Regions from separate parts of the Bacillus coreaensis genome, predicted to be linked through region 1. Evidence: a T-box and tRNA genes for the amino acid it is inferred to sense, from the RefSeq annotation. Region 1 holds a T-box; the other holds one or more tRNA genes.
The links. The T-box of region 1 lies ahead of glyQ (glycine--tRNA ligase subunit alpha). A T-box ahead of a tRNA ligase gene usually reads a tRNA of that ligase, here a tRNA-Gly.
Positions count from the first base shown of each region.

Region 2: it encodes a tRNA-Gly, which carries the amino acid that the T-box ahead of glyQ (glycine--tRNA ligase subunit alpha) is inferred to sense. The anticodon was not compared.

Region 1 is NZ_JBOCCY010000005.1:196,805-206,163, reverse strand. Features, by position in the region: gene glyS (glycine--tRNA ligase subunit beta) at 1-1,459, opposite strand, end outside; gene glyQ (glycine--tRNA ligase subunit alpha) at 1,452-2,342, opposite strand; T-box leader at 2,424-2,603, opposite strand; gene recO (DNA repair protein RecO) at 2,650-3,405, opposite strand; gene ACQ5H4_RS10250 (YqzL family protein) at 3,435-3,578, opposite strand; gene era (GTPase Era) at 3,732-4,649, opposite strand; gene ACQ5H4_RS10240 (cytidine deaminase) at 4,642-5,043, opposite strand; gene ACQ5H4_RS10235 (diacylglycerol kinase family protein) at 5,244-5,627, opposite strand; gene ybeY (rRNA maturation RNase YbeY) at 5,605-6,075, opposite strand; gene ACQ5H4_RS10225 (HD family phosphohydrolase) at 6,072-8,252, opposite strand; gene ACQ5H4_RS10220 (PhoH family protein) at 8,383-9,348, opposite strand; gene yqfD (sporulation protein YqfD) at 9,345-9,359, opposite strand, start outside.
Region 2 is NZ_JBOCCY010000021.1:45,842-55,200, forward strand. Features, by position in the region: gene ACQ5H4_RS21030 (MFS transporter) at 1-1,181, opposite strand, end outside; gene ACQ5H4_RS21035 (winged helix-turn-helix transcriptional regulator) at 1,348-1,710, shown strand; tRNA gene ACQ5H4_RS21040 (tRNA-Gly) at 1,798-1,871, opposite strand; gene ACQ5H4_RS21045 (2,3-butanediol dehydrogenase) at 2,164-3,213, opposite strand; gene ACQ5H4_RS21050 (NAD-dependent succinate-semialdehyde dehydrogenase) at 3,269-4,699, opposite strand; gene ACQ5H4_RS21055 (flavin-containing monooxygenase) at 4,834-6,465, opposite strand; gene ACQ5H4_RS21060 (sigma-54-dependent Fis family transcriptional regulator) at 6,947-8,911, shown strand; gene ACQ5H4_RS21065 (electron transfer flavoprotein subunit alpha/FixB family protein) at 9,098-9,359, opposite strand, start outside.

The sequences.
Region 1 (9,359 bases):
TTCCTGACGCTTGTCTTCTTAATGCGTACGGATCCTGTGAGCCGCTTGGGATATTGCCAATTGCAAAAAATGAGACAATCGTATCTAGTTTCTCTGCTAAGGCAAGAAGTGCCCCACTATTTGATTTTGGCGTAGAGTCTTCGGCGTTTCTTGGCATGTAGTGTTCATTAATGGCAACAGCAACTGCTTCAGATTCACCCTTTTGTCTAGCATATTTCTCACCCATGAAACCTTGAAGTTCTGGGAATTCGTATACCATATGAGTGACTAAATCAAACTTACTGATTTCAGCAGCACGATCCGCTGTCTTTTTATCATCCTCATTAAAGGTTAATAACTCTGCTAACTGATTGGTTAGTGAACGTACTCGTGCAACTTTTTCAGAAAGGGTACCAATTTCCTCATGATATACAATGGAGGCAAGCTTAGCGAGAGCATCAGAAATATTCGTTTTTTGATCTTCTCTATAGAAAAAGGCTGCATCTGATAGTCTTGCTCTAAGAACCTTCTCATTTCCCTTTGCTACTGTCTCAAGATGCATATGATCTCCATTTCTTACTGTAACAAAGAATGGCAAAAGTGTTCCGTCCTTTTTCTTAACAGGGAAATATCGCTGATGCTCTTTCATAGACGTGATAAGAACTTCTTCGGGTAGCTCTAGAAATTCTTCCTCAAATCTTCCAAATAAAGCGGTTGGATATTCAACTAGATTCGTTACTTCTTCTAATAACTCCTCATCGACAGGAATCGCCCAGCCTTGCTCTTCTTCTAACTTAGAAATTTGTGACAGGATTGCGCCTTTTCTTTCTTCTGCATTTGCAATAACAAATTCACCTAAAAGCTTAGTTACATACTCTTCTGGAGTACCGATTTTCACTTCTTTCCCTAAGAAACGATGCCCGTTTGTAAAATTGCTTGTCGATACATTCGTGATGGTAAATGGGATAATCTCTGTTCCATATATAGCAAGTATCCATTTGATTGGACGAATATATTTTAGTGTTTCACTTGCCCAACGCATATTTTTAGGGAATGTTAGTCCGGTAATAATATGTTCTATCTCCGGAAGTATTTCTTTTGTCGCTTGCCCTTTTGTAAACTTTCGAACATGAGCGTACTCGACCCCATTAATCTCTTTGAAATATATATCCTCAACCGACATTCCTTGACCTCTAGTAAATCCTACAGCTGCTTTCGACCAATTCCCTTCATGGTCAACTGCAATCTTTTTAGCAGGTCCTTTTGCCTCTTCCTCAACATCCTCTTGGCTAGTACTTACACCGTAAGCAATGACCGCTAGACGTCTTGGAGTAGAAAAATGAGTGATGGAATCAAATGAAATCTTTTTCTCTTTTAGCCAGTTCTCTATTTTTGATGTTAACTGTTCAATTGACCCTGTCACAAAACGAGCTGGCATCTCTTCAAGCCCGATTTCAAGTAATAAATCTTGCTTATTCATGTGTATCTTCCCCCTTTTGCTGTAGAATTGGGAATCCTAACTTTTCTCTCTCTTCATAGAACGTTTTAGCTATCTTTCTTGCTAGGTTTCTACATCGACCGATAAACCCAGTACGTTCAGTAACAGAAATAGCGCCTCTTGCATCTAGAAGATTGAATACATGAGAGCATTTTAAGACATAGTCATAAGCGGGATGAACAAGCCCTTCGTTCATTTGACGATGTGCTTCTTTTTCATAAATGTTAAACAGATTAAAAAGCATTTCAGGATCTGATGTTTCAAAAGTATATTTTGAGTGCTCATATTCAGGCTGTAAGAAAATATCACGAACCGTAAAGCCGTTGGTCCACTCTAAATCAAATACATTTTCCTTTTCTTGAATATAAGAAGCAAGGCGCTCGATTCCATAAGTTATTTCAACTGAAACAGGCTTACACTCAAGTCCCCCTACCTGTTGGAAATACGTGAATTGCGTTATTTCCATACCATCTAACCATACTTCCCAACCAAGTCCTGCACAACCAAGCGATGGGTTTTCCCAATTATCTTCTACAAAACGAATATCGTGTTGAAGAGGATCAATTCCCAGCGCCTTCAATGAATCAAGATAAATTTCCTGTATATTGTCAGGAGAAGGCTTCATAATCACTTGGAATTGGTGATGTTGGTACAAGCGATTAGGGTTTTCTCCGTATCTTCCGTCGGCTGGTCGTCTTGACGGTTCCACATACGCCACATTCCATGGTTCAGGTCCAATAGCACGTAAGAACGTATAAGGACTCATGGTTCCCGCACCCTTTTCCACATCGTAAGCTTGCATTAGAATACATCCTTGATCAGACCAATGCTTTTGCAAAGTTAAAATCATGTCTTGAATATTCATCGTACACCTCCAAAATTTATCGCATAAGAGATGATGGTTTTTTGGCAAACAAAAAAACTCCCGTCTCCTATGCCTTTTGAGCATAGGGACGAGAGTTACCCGCGGTTCCACCCTATTTGCTGACTTTTAAAAAAAGTCGGCCACCTTATTCCGACATTGCTCGGGAACGCCCTTCCTTAACACTCTATTCCTAGCTTTCACCGTCCTAGGATCGCTTCTAAGTAGAGAAAGTTAAGTACTCCTTTCCTTCAACGCAAATATTAAATTTAATTTGAATCTTAGCTGAAACAAAGGTCGTTGTCAACTCTTAAAAGTCATTACTTCCTAATTGGTTAATTTGATTTAGAAATTTTTTCGTTTTTAAATGTAAACCAGAATATTCATCATAATAAGCATTAATAATTTTTTTTAACTCATCCTTTGTTTCTTGCTTCACAGATATATTCCCTAACCTACCCATATCAATAAAATAAAATAAACGAAGTAGTTTTACTGTTGATTGTGAGATTTTATAGTGATATGGATCCTTTTCCAAACAGCGATGACAGATAAATCCGCCCTCTCTAATTGAAAATGAAAAATGACCGTCTGTACTTCCACAAACGGTACATTGATTAAGGACGGGATACAACCCTAATGTATTCAACATTTTTACTTCAAAAATATGGACAATAATTTCTGGGTCATAACCTTCGTTAATATAATTTAGCGTTTGATATAGCATCTCAAATAAAAATGGATTTGCTTTTTTTTCGTCAGTACTTTTATCTGTTAGATCAATGACGTAACTTGCATAAGCAGTTAGGAAGATATCCTCCTTGATTGAGCGCATGGAGGAAAGCATTTCACCCTGCTGCAAACTCCCCAGGCCGCTACTTGTTTGCACTAGGAATTGACCGTATGTAAAAAGCTGAGTGATGGCAGCTAAACGGCTGTTTGGCTTTTTGGCGCCGCGAGCCATCACCCCAATTTTCCCCCATTCGCGTGTGAATAGAGTGACTATTTTATTTGTTTCACCATAATGATTTGTTCGAATGACGATGCCTTCGCATTTTTGAAACATCTAGAACACCATCCTAGTACTAGACAAACCTAGAGATATGGAAATTCAACCTCTGCTAGCTCATCATCCTGATTCCCGGGTATGTCTTGATTCTCCTTCTCTAACTCCTTAAAGAGCAGATAAGTGTCAATGTTACCTGTTTGCGAAAAAACTTTCCAGGTAAAATCCATCATCAAAAACCCCCACCTTTCAAATAGTTGACTAGCAATAAATCCAAATCGTTACCATTATCATAGCCTTGTCTACCAAAAATAATGAGTCGAAAATATTGTTAATAAAAAAGGTGCATAAACTAGAAAGATGAATAATAATCTAAAAATGGTAAATCAATATTCGTCCTCACGGAACCCAAAATCTCTAAGTTGGGACATTTTGTTGCGCCAATCCTTCTGAACCTTAACCCATAATTCTAAAAATACTTTTGTTCCCAATAAGTTCTCAATATCCTGTCTTGCACGTTTTCCAACTTCCTTTAACATGCTGCCTTGTTTACCAATAACAATACCTTTTTGTGAATCACGTTCTACGATAATGGTTGCCATGACGTGTACGACATCTTTGTCTTCTAGGCGTTCCATTTTCTCAATAACAACCGCTAATGAATGTGGAATTTCTTCTCTTGTTAAATGCAATGCCTTCTCACGTATTAGCTCTGACACAATAAATCTTTCTGGATGATCTGTTACTTGGTCGGCTGGATAATATTGAGGTCCTTCAGGTATATATTTCTTAATCACATCAAGCAATACCTCTAGGTTATTCCCTTCAAGTGCAGAGATGGGAATGATTTCAGCAAAAGGATACTTTTCTTTATACGACACGATAATTTCCATGAGTTGGTCAGGATGAACAAGGTCAATTTTGTTAATCACGAGGAATACAGGTGTTTTAATTGATTGAAATTTATCTAAAATAAACTCTTCACCACGACCAAAACCTTCTTCTGCATTCACCATAAAAAGAACAATATCGACTTCTTTTAATGTGTTTTGAGCAACCTTCATCATAAAGTCCCCAAGCTTATGCTTTGGCTTATGAATCCCTGGTGTATCAATAAATACTAATTGTGCATCATTGGTTGTTAGTACACCTTGTACTTTGTTTCTTGTAGTTTGTGGTTTATCACTCATAATAGCGATTTTTTGTCCGATTACACGATTGAGGAACGTTGATTTCCCCACATTTGGACGGCCGATGATTGAGATAAACCCTGATTTGTGCTCTTGCTTTTGATTATTACTCATTTAAATCCTCCGGTGAAAATGCTCCTGGTAGTAATTCTGCGACGGTTAATTCTTGTGTATCGCCTTTTAAATTTGTTAAAATGACTTTCATGTCTTTAGGACATAACTCTGAAATAACTTGACGACATGCTCCACATGGAGAGACAGGACCTTCTGTATCTGCCACCACGGCAAGCATCTCAAACTGACGATCTCCCCCAGCATAGGCACTGAAAAATGCAGTTCTCTCCGCACAATTGGTCATGCTAAAAGCAGCATTTTCTACATTACACCCATGATATACTTTTCCATCAGTCGTTAAGAGGGCAGCTCCCACTTGGAATTTCGAATATGGTACATAAGCTTTTCCTCTTGCAATTTTCGCTTCTTTAATTAATGTTTCTTCCTTGCTCAAATTAATACTTCCTTTCAAGGAGACTACATACTCCTATTTTACCCTATTTTGTTCTGTATTTCATCGATTGTAGCAAAATTGTAATAAAGAAGATTGAATTTTCTAAATATTAATCAATTTCTTCAATTGTTTCCCTATTTTACTCTTTCTTGAATGCGATTTCAAATAATAACGGAACCGAAAATAGGTTCGGTTCCCTATTACCATAGCCTTGGTATAAAAATAATCAAACCAATAATGATACTCACAATAGAATATATAAAAACTGCCGCAGCAGCCATATCCTTTGCTTTTTTTGCTAATGGATGATATTCCTCTGTCACTAAATCAACAAGATTTTCTATACTCGAATTAATTAGTTCTAAGGAGACCACTCCACCAATTAATAAGAGGAGAAACAACCACTCAACTATAGAAACTTCTAGAAAAAAGCCAAGTAAGACAACTAAAATTGTAAAGAAAAGATGAATTTTCATATTCCTCTCCTCTTTTACTGCCTTACTAAACCCGGATAGGGCATGCCGGAAAGAGGATAGGACATGTTTCGTTTTATACTTACTTTTATCGTCTGAGCCCGTACTCATCCAATATACTCCGTTGAAGATCAAACATTTCCTTTTCCTCTGCTTCTGTCTCATGATCATACCCTAATAAATGGAGAAATCCATGGACAGCTAAAAATCCTAACTCACGCTCAACAGAATGCCCGTAGTCCGTAGCCTGTTCTCGAGCTCTATCAGTTGAGATTATTATATCTCCTAGTACTCTTGGCATGTTTGCACCGCTTATTTGGATTTCTCCCTCTCCGAGTTCCTCTAAGGCGAAAGAAATTACATCTGTTGGCATATCTTTTCCTCTATATTCACGATTAATTTCCTGAATACGGTTATTATCAACAAATGTAACGGATAACTCACAAGGGTCTGTTATTTGAAGTTTTTTTTGAGCTAAATTTAATAAGTCTTCAATTTGCTCAATCGCTTTTTCTCCCATTTCATTTGTTTCATCTAAAAAATCGATACTTAAGTTCATGCTTGTTTCACCTTCTGTTTCGTAATTTCTGGATATTCAATTCGAGAATGGAAGATTCCCTTTAACGTTTCACATAGTGTATTTGAGATGATTTCCATTTCCTTGAGTGTTAAGTCACATTCATTCAGCTGCCCATCCTGTAATCGATCTGCAATAATACTTTTAACCAAGTTTTCTATTTGCTCAGGATTAGGATGCTGCATAGACCGAACGGCTGCCTCCACACTATCGGCTATTCCGATGATGGCAATTTCCTTGTTTTGAGCTTTTGGTCCAGGATAACGATAATCCTCTTCTCGCACTTCATTGCCATTTTGTTTTGCCTTGTGGTAAAAGAACTTGAGTAAAGTAGTTCCATGATGTTGCTCAGCAATATCAACAATTTCTTTAGGCATTTTGTATTGTTTTAGTAGTTCAGCACCATCTGTAGCATGTGCCACAATAATATTTTTGCTAGTTTGTGGCGGCAAGCGATCATGAGGATTTTCAATATTCATTTGATTTTCAATAAAGAATTGCGGTCTCTTTGTCTTCCCAATATCGTGATAATAGCATCCTACCCTTGCTAATAAGCCGTTTGCACCGATTGCCTCGCAAGCTGACTCGGCAAGATTTGCTACCATAATGGAATGATGGTATGTTCCAGGTGCCTCCGTAAGTATTTTTCTAAGAAGCGGATGATTTGGATTTGATAATTCAATCAATCTCATCGTCGAAAGGATTCCAAATCCGGCCTCGAAAAACGGAAGAAGTCCGATGGTTAGAATCGCGGCAATAATTCCCGATGTAAAGGCACCACCAAAGTAAAACGTATATTCTTTTGCGTTATAGTGTCCGTTGTTAATAAATAACAACGCAAAAATAATGATGATATTTATCAAAGAAACAAACATACCCGCCTGAAGAATTTTCATCCGCTGATTTTGTTTACTTAGGAACATAATGCTCGCTAAACCACTACAAATGATGTAGATACCAATATTTACATTGAGTGAGCTTGTAATATTTTCACTAAACAAAATGGTTCCACAAAGTGCTAAAATAATGGTTGTTAAGATCGCGAGTCTATCGTCCACCAAAATTTTAATTAACATGGCTGCCATGGCAGCAGGAAATAAATAACCTAAATCTGAAAACTCAAATTGTTGAAGGAGACTAATTCCTTTTAACATCACGATTGAAAGAATAAAGATAATGCTAAACAAAAGCAAGTAATTTTGCTTCATTTCTCCACTCACTTTGAGTTCATGGAAGTAATAATACAGAGCAATTACCATTACCATAACAAGAAGTGCTAATCCGATAAAAGGCAGTGTTGATTGCTGATTGTCTGTTAGGCCGACAAGCTCTAACTGACGGAAGACTTCTCTACTAATCAGTTGATTCTCCTCAACAATTATTTGCCCTTGTAATATCTTTACTGGCTCAACACTTTCCTTCGCCTGTTCTCTTAACTCCTGAGTTGCCTCTAAATCAAAAAACTCATTTTGAACAACCGCATATCGTCCTAATTCAATTACAGCTGATTTTAATTGACTGCTCATGGAAGTTAGTTTCAGTTCTTCTTCTACAAGCCTCTTACTATTTTCCACTTCATCTGCTGGAATTCTTCGGTTCATAACCGTATTTATAGCGGTTATTGCCACATCCTTAGCAACGGATAACTCTTCCTTGGAGGATGAGACAAGTGCTAGCAAGACAGAATCGGAAATACTTCTTGTGACTTCCTCTGTTAGCTTGCCCTTCATCTTGTCGACTACTTCCTTGTCTGAAGGAGTACTCCCTGCATTCCCACCTTCTAGTCCCTGAGCAGTTCCTGTTGAAGCGTTTACTTGGTCTTGCAGTTCCTTCTTCACTTCCGAGGCTGCATCGAAGATTGAGGTAATTAAATCGACACGATTCTCATTTGTTTCCTTTTTCATATAATAGACATCTTGAACACTGTCTTCAGCTTCTTCTCTCTTGTTTTCAGTACTCTCTTTATCAGAGATCGTTACTGGAGATCTTACGGTTTGATTCGCAATGGAAAACAAGCGTAAATCCATTTTTTCTGGCTTAACATTGGTAAACATGGAGGCATAAAGGATTAAGCCAAGGACGAGGAATAACAAGACCCGAAATATTCGTAGATCCAGTAGGCCTCTAATTTTCATCAACTGTTGTTGAATCTTTTCCACTATGACTCTCCTCCAATTCTTATCATTAAACAAAATAACTGCCACATATGTAAAATGATAACAGTTTTTTAGAGAAGATGCATCTTTTTCAAAAAACAAGAAAAAACCGTTCGATTTCAGCTCGAACGGTTTACTCATTAGATTGCTTTTCGTACGCTTGAATGATTCGACCTACCAGAGGGTGTCTAACCACATCGCTTTGTTCTAAATGAATAATGGAAATTCCCTTTACTGATGTTAGGATGGACTCTGCCGTTATCAAACCCGATTTTACACCTTTCGGTAGGTCGATTTGTGTTTGATCACCGGTAATGACCATTTTAGAGCCGAAACCAAGTCGTGTTAAGAACATTTTCATCTGTGCCTGTGTTGTGTTTTGTGCTTCATCTAAAATAACAAAGGCATCATCTAAGGTTCTTCCCCTCATATAGGCTAGAGGAGCAATTTCTATCGTTCCTCGTTCGATCATACGCTGTGTATGCTCTGTTCCTAAGATATCATGAAGTGCATCATATAGTGGACGTAAATACGGGTCAACCTTTTCTTTTAAGTCCCCCGGTAAAAATCCGAGACTTTCTCCTGCTTCGACTGCTGGTCTTGTTAAGATAATTCGTTTTACATTTCCATTTTTTAATGCATTCACTGCCATAACCACAGCTAAATATGTTTTTCCCGTACCTGCTGGACCAATACCAAAAACGAGATCATGCTTCTTCATCGCCGTTAAATACTGCTGCTGACCGAGAGTTTTCACTCTTATTGACTTGCCTTTGGCATTTTTCGCAATTTCTTCTTCATATATGTCCTTAAAGTACTCTAATGTACCTTTCTTAGACATTTGAATGGCATACATACAATCTCGTCCGCTAATATTAATGCCTTTTCTAATAACATACAATAAATTACTGATAATGTTTGTAACCATCTCAACATTTTCAGTCGAGCCCGACACACTTACGGTTCCGCCTCTGGTTACAATCGATACACCCAATTCCTGCTCAATCATTTTAATATTTGCATCAGCATTACCTAGTAGAGCGATGGCTTCATTTGGATTTTCGAGATTTACACTAATCGTTTTTAGTTCTTCTGTCATTCCGAGTCTCC
Region 2 (9,359 bases), on a different contig from region 1:
ATTAGATCTTTTTTTTCAAGTATTAGACTTACGCCTGTTAAAATGACAGCACCAAATACCATTAACGAACCAATCCATGCCGTATGGATCAATCCCATCTGATCGGTTATTATCCCGCCAACATAAGAACCAACGGCTATCCCTGCATTAAAAGCAGCTATGTTTATCGCTGATGCCACATCTACTGCCCCAGGAACGAAGCGTTCTGCAAGCATAACTACATATACTTGAAGGCCTGGAACGTTCATAAAAGCAAAGATCCCCATGAATATAATCGTGAGTATTCCAACCACTTTGAACGGAGCAGTAAAGCTTAATATGAGAAGAATCACTGCCTGAATGAGAAACATATAAAATAAGGACTTGAGCGGCTTATGATTTGCTAGGCGACCACCTATGACATTTCCAAGTGCAATGGCAATCCCATATACAAGTAAAACGACAGCCACTAATTCCTCTTTAATACCTGTAATGCTTTGAAGCAAGGGAGTTAAATACGTAAAGACTACGAATGTCCCTCCGTATCCTAATGCCGTGATAATGAACATTAGTAACAAACGTCCATTTTTAACTAAGTTCAACTGTTCACGGAATGTTGTTTTATTCCCTCTAGGTAGTTCACCCGGAACAAGAATGCTATTTGCAATCAAGGCTATTATTCCGACAATAACAATAGCAACAAATGCTGATCGCCACCCGACCTGTTGACCGATAAAGGTACCTATTGGAACTCCGGTAATCGTTGCAACCGTCAGCCCTGTAAACATAATAGAAATGGCACTAGCACGACGGTTTTCTGGAACTAAGCTTGCTGCAATTGTTGAGCCAATTGACATAAATACACCATGGGAAAATGCTGATAATACTCTTGCTGCAAGTAAAACACCTATTGAGGTTGCTGAAGCTGCTAGACTATTCCCGATTATAAAAACCAGCATAATCCAAAGCAGTAGCTTCTTTTTCGACATACTCGAAGTAATCGAGGTTAAAATCGGGGCACCTACTGTGACTCCTAGTGCATATAAAGAGACCGTTAGGCCAGCCATTGTAACAGATATTTGCAAATCCTTTGCTATAAGAGGAAGCAACCCAACACTAATAAATTCGGTTGTCCCAATCGCAAAAGCACTAATTGCTAATGCTAATAAAGCAAATGTACTTCTCTTTCTATCTATATTCATTTCATTTCCTCCTATTTATTTCCGTTGAATGATTCCTTGGTGTATTTCATCAACAAATGCTATTATGATTCATAGAGTTCTAATTGGGAAGAACGCACTTTAAAGTGATATAGGTACCTATTAGTAAGGTAGGTACTTTTTAGTACCTATGGAAAGGGGTATGAAAATGGAGAAAAAGAAGTACAACATTGCTGTGGAAGCAACATTAGAGGTGATCGGGGGCAAATGGAAGTGTGTCATTTTATGCCATCTTACACATGGAAAAAAGCGAACTAGTGAGTTGAAGAAATTAATGCCAAATATAACTCAAAAAATGTTAACACAGCAATTACGAGAGTTAGAGGACGACGGAGTGATCAACCGTATTAGTTATAATCAGGTTCCTCCTAAAGTAGAATATGAACTCAGTGAGTATGGTAAAAGTCTACAATCAATTTTGGATTCGCTATGTGCATGGGGAGAATCTCATATTACAAAAGTGTATGGAGATAAAAATGATGTTTTAGAGGAAAGTATTTTAAATCAATAATAGCAACAAATACCCTCGTTAATATGAGGGTATTAAAAAACGCAGTACATCGTTTTTATAAACGGCATACTGCGTTGCTTATATGTATGGAGCGGGTGATGAGAATCGAACTCACGACATCAGCTTGGAAGGCTGAGGTTTTACCATTAAACTACACCCGCAAATATGTGATTCATATTTGGTACTTTTATATAATACAAAGATTCCTAAAAAAAATCAAGTATTTTGTCGAACTTTTTTTCATGTAAGGCCGAAGCATATTTTTTCTTATTTGATTCGTACATATCAAACTCCTCAAAAAGGAACGAGGAATGCACCTACCTTTCTAGCATCCCTCCCCCTTTATTAGTCTATTAAAAGGAGCTGTTTCTCAACTTTCCAATATGCTTCTTATTTTAACTTGTACTCCTCTGAAAAATACCCTGTTCCATCATTGAAACTTAATACAATGTATTAGTTATCTCCACTTAAACGAACAAGTATTTTCGCTTGTGATTTGTCATGTATAAGCGTTTCAAAACCATTTTCTACTATATTTTCTAATTCAATTCGATCGGTAATAATCTGTTTTGCTGGTAACTGCCCGCTTGCAATTAATTCAATCGTTTGTTGGAAGGTGATCCGCTCATAAGCAAGAGTTGCGCAAATTTTGACTCCACTCGTTGTGAGTTCAAACGGGTTCCAATTAATGCTCGAAGAAAAGATCGATACGACCATTACTAACCCTCTAATTTTTGTAGCTTGAATGGCTTGTTTGAAAGTAGCATCAACTCCAGCCACCTCAAAAGTGATATCGGCTCCATCAGGACAAACTTTTCTGATTTCCTTTATTACATCTTTTTGTCCCGCATGGATAATATGGGTAGCTCCTGCCTGTATAGCCTTTTCGAGTCTCGTCTCAGACACATCAATGGCAATAATATTTGTAGCTCCTGCAGTTTTGGCTGCCATTATCGTCAATAAACCGATTGGCCCTGAGCCAAAAACAGCAACAGAATCACCAATCAACAAATTGGCTTCCTTTACTGCTTGCACAGCCACAGCCGTTGGTTCGACTAAAGCACCTTCTTCAAGGGACATTGAGTCCGGCAAGATGTAGGCATATTTTTCTGGAATCACAGCATATTCGGCAAAGCCACCATCCACGTGTAACCCAAATGTACCAAATCCATCAAAGACATCTTCCTTGGAGCTTCTTTGTTCCTTTGTAATCATTGGATAAATGGAGATACGATCCCCTACTTTGAATTTCGTCACACTCGAACCAACCTCTTCCACGACACCAGCGAACTCATGTCCTAGGGTGAGGGGGGCTTGACAACCTGTAACAGGGTCTGGACTGTTCACCGGGATGAAGACGGGACCCTCATGATATTCATGTAGGTCACTTCCACAAATCCCTGCCCAAGCGACTTTAATCTTTAATTCATCGTCCCCAAGTTGTTTTAATGCTCTCGCTTCCACACGAACATCATTTTTCCCATACCATACTGCTGCTTTCATCATTATCATCCCCTTAAAGATTTGTAGATACATATATTTTTAAGATCGTATCTTACTATTGGCTTTTAATCGCAAAAGAAACCAACTTCGTTTCAAGATAATCTTCTAAACCATAGTGACCACCTTCTCTTCCAAGACCACTTTGTTTTACTCCACCAAATGGTGCCTGGACGGCAAACGGAGCAGGATCATTTACGCCTACCATGCCGTATTCTAGCTTTTCAGATACGCGATGTGCTCTTGAAAGATCATTCGTGTACACATAGGATGCTAACCCATAAATGGTACGGTTTGCTTTTTCAATGACCTCATTTTCATCTGTGAAACGAATGATTGGTGCTACCGGGCCAAATGTTTCTTCATACGTAATCTTCATTTCTTGATTCACATTTGTGAGGACGGTTGGTGAATAAAAATAACCATTTTGGTAAGGGGCTTCAACCAGCACCTTCCCTCCGCAAAGGACAGTAGCCCCTTTCGTTACAGCATCGACCACATGCTCATGCGCTTTTTCCACCGCATCTTTGCTAACCATTGGACCCATTTGTGTCTCTTCATCCAAGCCATTTCCAATAACCATTGACGCCACTTGATCCGCAAAACGCTGCGCAAATTGATCATAGATTGAGTTATGGACATACACTCGGTTTGCACACACACATTGTTGTCCTGATGATGCGAATTTACTGCTCATCGTACCAGCAATTGCTAAATCAATATCAGCATCTTCAAATACGATAAACGGTGCATGGCCTCCAAGTTCCATAGAAATCCGTTTTACCGTATCAGCCGATTGTCGGATCAGTGCTTTTCCTACTTCAGTCGATCCAGTAAAAGAAACTTTACGAACATCTTCGCTTGCCATTACCTCACCGACAATGTCAGAGGCACTTCCCATTACTAGATTAACAACACCCGGCGGAAGACCTGCTTCATCGATAACTTTAATTAATTCCAATGAAGATAATGGAGCCTCACGAGAAGGCCGTAACACAACCGTACAACCAACTGCTAACGCAGGACCTAACTTTCTAGCCCCCATCGATAAGGGGAAATTCCATGGCGTTATCGCTGCAACAACCCCAATAGGCTGTTTTAATACAGAAATCCGCTTGTTTGGAGAAGAAGCTGGAATAATCTCTCCATAAACTCGACGTGCTTCTTCTGCATACCATTTAAAATATGCAATGGTGCTTCCTACCTCATACCGAGCGTTGTGAATAGTCTTACCCATCTCTTGGGTAATCGTACGAGCAAAATGCTCCTTCTTTTCTGTCAACAACTCAACCACACGGTGCAAATACTCTCCACGTTCTTCGCCCGTTAAGCTGGACCATGAAGGGAATGCTTCTTTTGCCGCCTGGATCGCCTGTTGTGTCTCCTCTTTTCCGACTAAATATACCTTGTCAACCAGTTGACCGTTTGCAGGATTCCTAATTTCTAAAACCTCATCCGTCTCAATAAATGAACCATTGATGTACACCATAATCCCCCTATATATTTAGCTGTAATCTATCTTCCTTCGTTTCACCAATACATAACGTAAACCATGTTTAGCAACGAGCGATGTTTTATTAATGGTCGGGAAGATCACTCTCCCCGACTCAAAGGTTGCCTTAATTATTTCAAACTAGACATTTTCGCACGGTCGAATACAAAGCCACTGTATCCAATCTCGCCCAAAAGATTTCTGTATGCATTCAAACCACCCATGTAAAACATCACGGCATGTTTCTTACCAGGAATGTTTGCCCCAAAAATCCATGATTCGGTCTTCGCAAACAATGTCTGATTTGCGATGTTCCGGCAAGTTTCCACCCAATCTTCTTCCGCTACTTGCGTAGGTTCGATCGTTTCAATGTTGTTTTCAACCATGTGTTTAACTGTTTCGGCAATCCATTCAACTTGTGTTTCAATTGCAGGTGGTAAATTAGAGAACGGACCATTAGGACCTAAAATCATGAATAGGTTAGGGAAATCTGTGTTTGACATACCAAGATATCCTGTTGGTCCATCAAGCCATTTCTCACGCATAGAGACGCCACCACGTCCACGCATGTCGATCTTCGTATAGTTTCCATCAACTGCATCAAATCCTGTAGCATAGATGATGACATCTAGCTCGTATTCTCCTTCTGTCGTGCGAATACCCTTAGGTGTAATTTCAACAATTGGATTTTCTTTGACATCTACCAACGAAACATTGTCACGATTATATGTTTGATAATAACCGCTATCACATAATGGACGTCTTGCATACAGATCAGTTGGTGTTAACTTGCGAGCGGTTTTTGAATCCTTAACAATTTCGCTAATTTTCTTTCGAATAAAGCTAGCAGCAGCCTCATTCGCCTCTATATTTGTCCCAATATCACCAAATGTTTCAAACATGAAGCGGAAGCCATTTCCCTTATCCCAAGCTTTTTGAAATATCCGATTCTGTTCCTCAATTGATACGGAGTTCGCAGGAACATTACTTTCATCTACCCCGTAAGCAACTGATGAATTTTTAGCTTGTTCCCAAATTTTTGCGAAGTTTGCCTTGATTTCATTGATTTCTTCCTCTGATTGAGGTCTTTTACCAGATGGGACACTATACTGAGGTGTCCGTTGGAAGACGGTTAAATGCCCGACTTCTGGTGCAATAGCCGTAATAACTTGTACTCCGGTCGAACCTGTACCTATCACACCTACTCGTTTTCCTTTCAGATCAACACCAGACTTCGGCCATGCAGCGGTGTGATATTGTTCCCCAGTAAAGGTTTCTCTTCCTTTAAAGTTTGGTATATTCGTAGCGGAAAGTAATCCAAGACCTGTAATAAGATACTTTGCCGTAACTACATCACCTTTATCAGTCTTTACTTCCCACAAATTATTCACTTCATCAAAGTGTGTGGAATTAACTTTGGTATCGAATTGAAAGCTACGACGCAGATCGTAACGGTCAGCTACGTGCCCTAAATAGTCTAAAATTTCAGGTTGCGTTAAATACGACTCTTTCCAGCTCCATTCCTGAAGTAGTTCTTTATCAAAAGAATAACGGTACAGGTAGCTCTCTGTATCAGAAAGTGCACCTGGATAGCGATTCCAGTACCAAGTACCACCTACATCTGATCCTTTGTCGTACCCTTGAACCGTTAATCCTTGCTCGTTACGGAGCTTATGAACCATGTATAGACCCCCGAACCCAGCTCCAATTACAACCGCATCAACATACTTTCTTTCAACATTTCTCCCTTTGTTTTGCTCCATAAAATGTTTCCCCCTTAAAAGCTTGATAGATGAGCTTCACTTGATAAAATGAAACTGAATGATTCAGAAGAGTTTGATTTCTCACTCTCAGAAACTCTAAATTTATTAATCCCTTCCAATCCCCTATGAATACGGTTTCATTTTATTGGTGATGTATTTATATACATGCAAGAGTTGTGCCAACTTGAAAACAGCATCTTATCGCTCTACCTATTTTTATAGTGTCGCATAATTGCAACAGATCCCTAGACAAATTCTCTTTGCGACTTGTATTTTCAGTAATTCCGATATATGCTACACTTTGTCTCATTTTTGCAACAGTCAGGATACTCAAAAAAATATTTTGGCAGTGCGGATACAAAACGATTCGAATACGCTCATTTTTCAGAGGCTTTTCATTTTGAATCCAGTCAATGATTGTGTATAATAACATATATCTGTAAATTTTAAATATTCCGAATTAAATTGAGGTGACTAATCTATGTCCCTGCTTCCTCTTTCCACATATCCTTCCTTATCTAAAGATGACCTGATCCTCCTGAGAAAAAATCATTTCGAAAAATGGGAAGAGTTTTTTTCAAACCAATCTTCTACCCTACCTGAGGTGAGAGATGTCATCTTTCAATCTTGGAATCGATGCAAAGAGTATGAAGAATTAAATCCAATGATTCAGGGCTCCATAAAAAACGTTACGGATGAGAAACTGAAAGAACTAAGAACGGAAAACGAATTATTTCATTTAGCAAAGCCTATTCTCAAACAGGCCGAACAGGATCTCTCCTACAGTAATCATGTCATTCTATTTTCTAACCATGATGGCATCATCTTAGATAGTTTTGGAAATAACTTTGTTTCTACTAAACTCGGAAACTCAGTGAATGCCAATATTGGATCCAATTGGTCTGAACGTTGGGCGGGAACGAATGGGATAGGAGCATCTCTTTATTTGCAACAACCGGTTCAAATATTTTCATCTGAACATTTCTCTTTTAGCTGTCATGATTGGGTCTGTTCATCAGCCCCTATTTTGAATCCGCTTACACACGAATTATTAGGAGCTATTAACCTTTCAACGACATCAGATACCTTTCACCCCCTAAGCATGATGAAGACAATACAAATTGCTAATCAAATTGAAAGAACGTTATTTCACCATTATTATCAAGCCCAAGTGATGATGCATGATCAATATATTGAATGGATAAATAAATGGAAGAAACAAACGGTTTTTTTGTGCAACACAAAGGGTGCAATCATTAAGACTAATAGCAGAGATTCTCTTGATGAGCTTCAATCTTTCTTGTATACGACCGTTAACAAGAAAGAGTTTGTGGACAATAAAGAAGGGGAAATAGAAACCACCTTGTGTGGACGTAACTTTCATTTTTTGTTCAAGAAGATCTATTGGAATAATCGATTTATAGGGTTTATCACTGTCTTGGATAGAAAAGAGAAACAAAACGTCTTCACAAAATCTCATAATCACCATGCCAAATACTCTATTCAAAGTTTAATCGGTCAATCAATAGCCATAAAAGAAATCAAGCGGATTGTTCAGATTTCTGCCTCTAGTGATTCGAATATTATGATTACTGGGGAGAGTGGCACGGGAAAAGAATTAGTGGCTAACGCCATCCATGAAGCGAGTAATCGAGCCAACCACCCTTTTATAGCGATTAATTGTGCTGCCATACCAAAGGAATTACTACCAAGTGAGCTATTCGGGTATGTTGCCGGGGCATTTACAGGGGCCAATCCAAAGGGAAGCGTTGGGAAATTTGAGCTAGCAAACAGAGGAACTCTATTCCTTGATGAATTAGGGGATATGCCGCTAGAGGCACAAGTTCATCTGCTTCGTGTCATTCAGGAACAAGAAGTCATTCGAATAGGTAATCATACTCGTATCCCGATTGATGTGCGAGTAATAGCTGCCACTAACAAAAACCTAGAGGAAGAAATGCTCAACGGTAATTTTCGCAAAGATTTATTTTATCGTTTAAATGTGATCAATCTTGAGTTGCCTCCCTTGCGTCATCGGTTAGAAGACCTTCCGTTATTAGTGGAACATTTTGTACAGAAGCTGACAAGCAGGAAACTTCAAGGGTCTTACCATGTGACAAGCGAAACAATGGAGTATTTGCAACGTTATTCTTGGCCTGGAAACATTCGAGAATTAGAGAATGTTATTGAGTATGCTGTCAACTTTTCAACGAATGGAATCATCATTCCTGAGAACCTTCCAAAGCATGTAACTAAACAAACATCATACATTGTTGATACAAAAAGGGCTAATCCTGTGAATCAAGCTGAATTAGAATGGATCACCTCAACATTAAAGAAACACCAAATGAATGTTTCCAAAGCCGCTAGAGAACTAAACTTGAGTCGAAGTACACTATATAGAAAATTAAAAAAGATGGGACATGACATTAAGACGTTAAAATGATGAACCCGATACAAAAAGGGAACCATGTGGAACCACCACAGCTTCCCTTTTCTTTACTCGTTTATTTCCCCATAACTTAAAGCATACCATTTATTGCGGCCATCGTCGCTTTCTCATAGTTTTCAATTTTAGCATAAAGAAAAAAAAGTCTCCCTTTCGAAAAGGAAGACTTCTTAAAAGAAAAGATTAAGCCGAGACAAGTGCCTTTTTGAATTCCTCTGTTAAAAGTGGAACGACTTCAAATAAATCTCCTACAATTCCATAATCAGCTACCTGGAAAATCGGAGCTTCAGGATCCTTATTGATGGCGACAATGACTTTTGAGTTCGACATCCCGGCCACATGCTGAATGGCTCCAGAGATTCCACATGCAATATACAAATCAGGAGTCACTACTTTTCCTGTTTGCCCAATTTGCATTGCATATTCACAGTAATCTGCATCACAT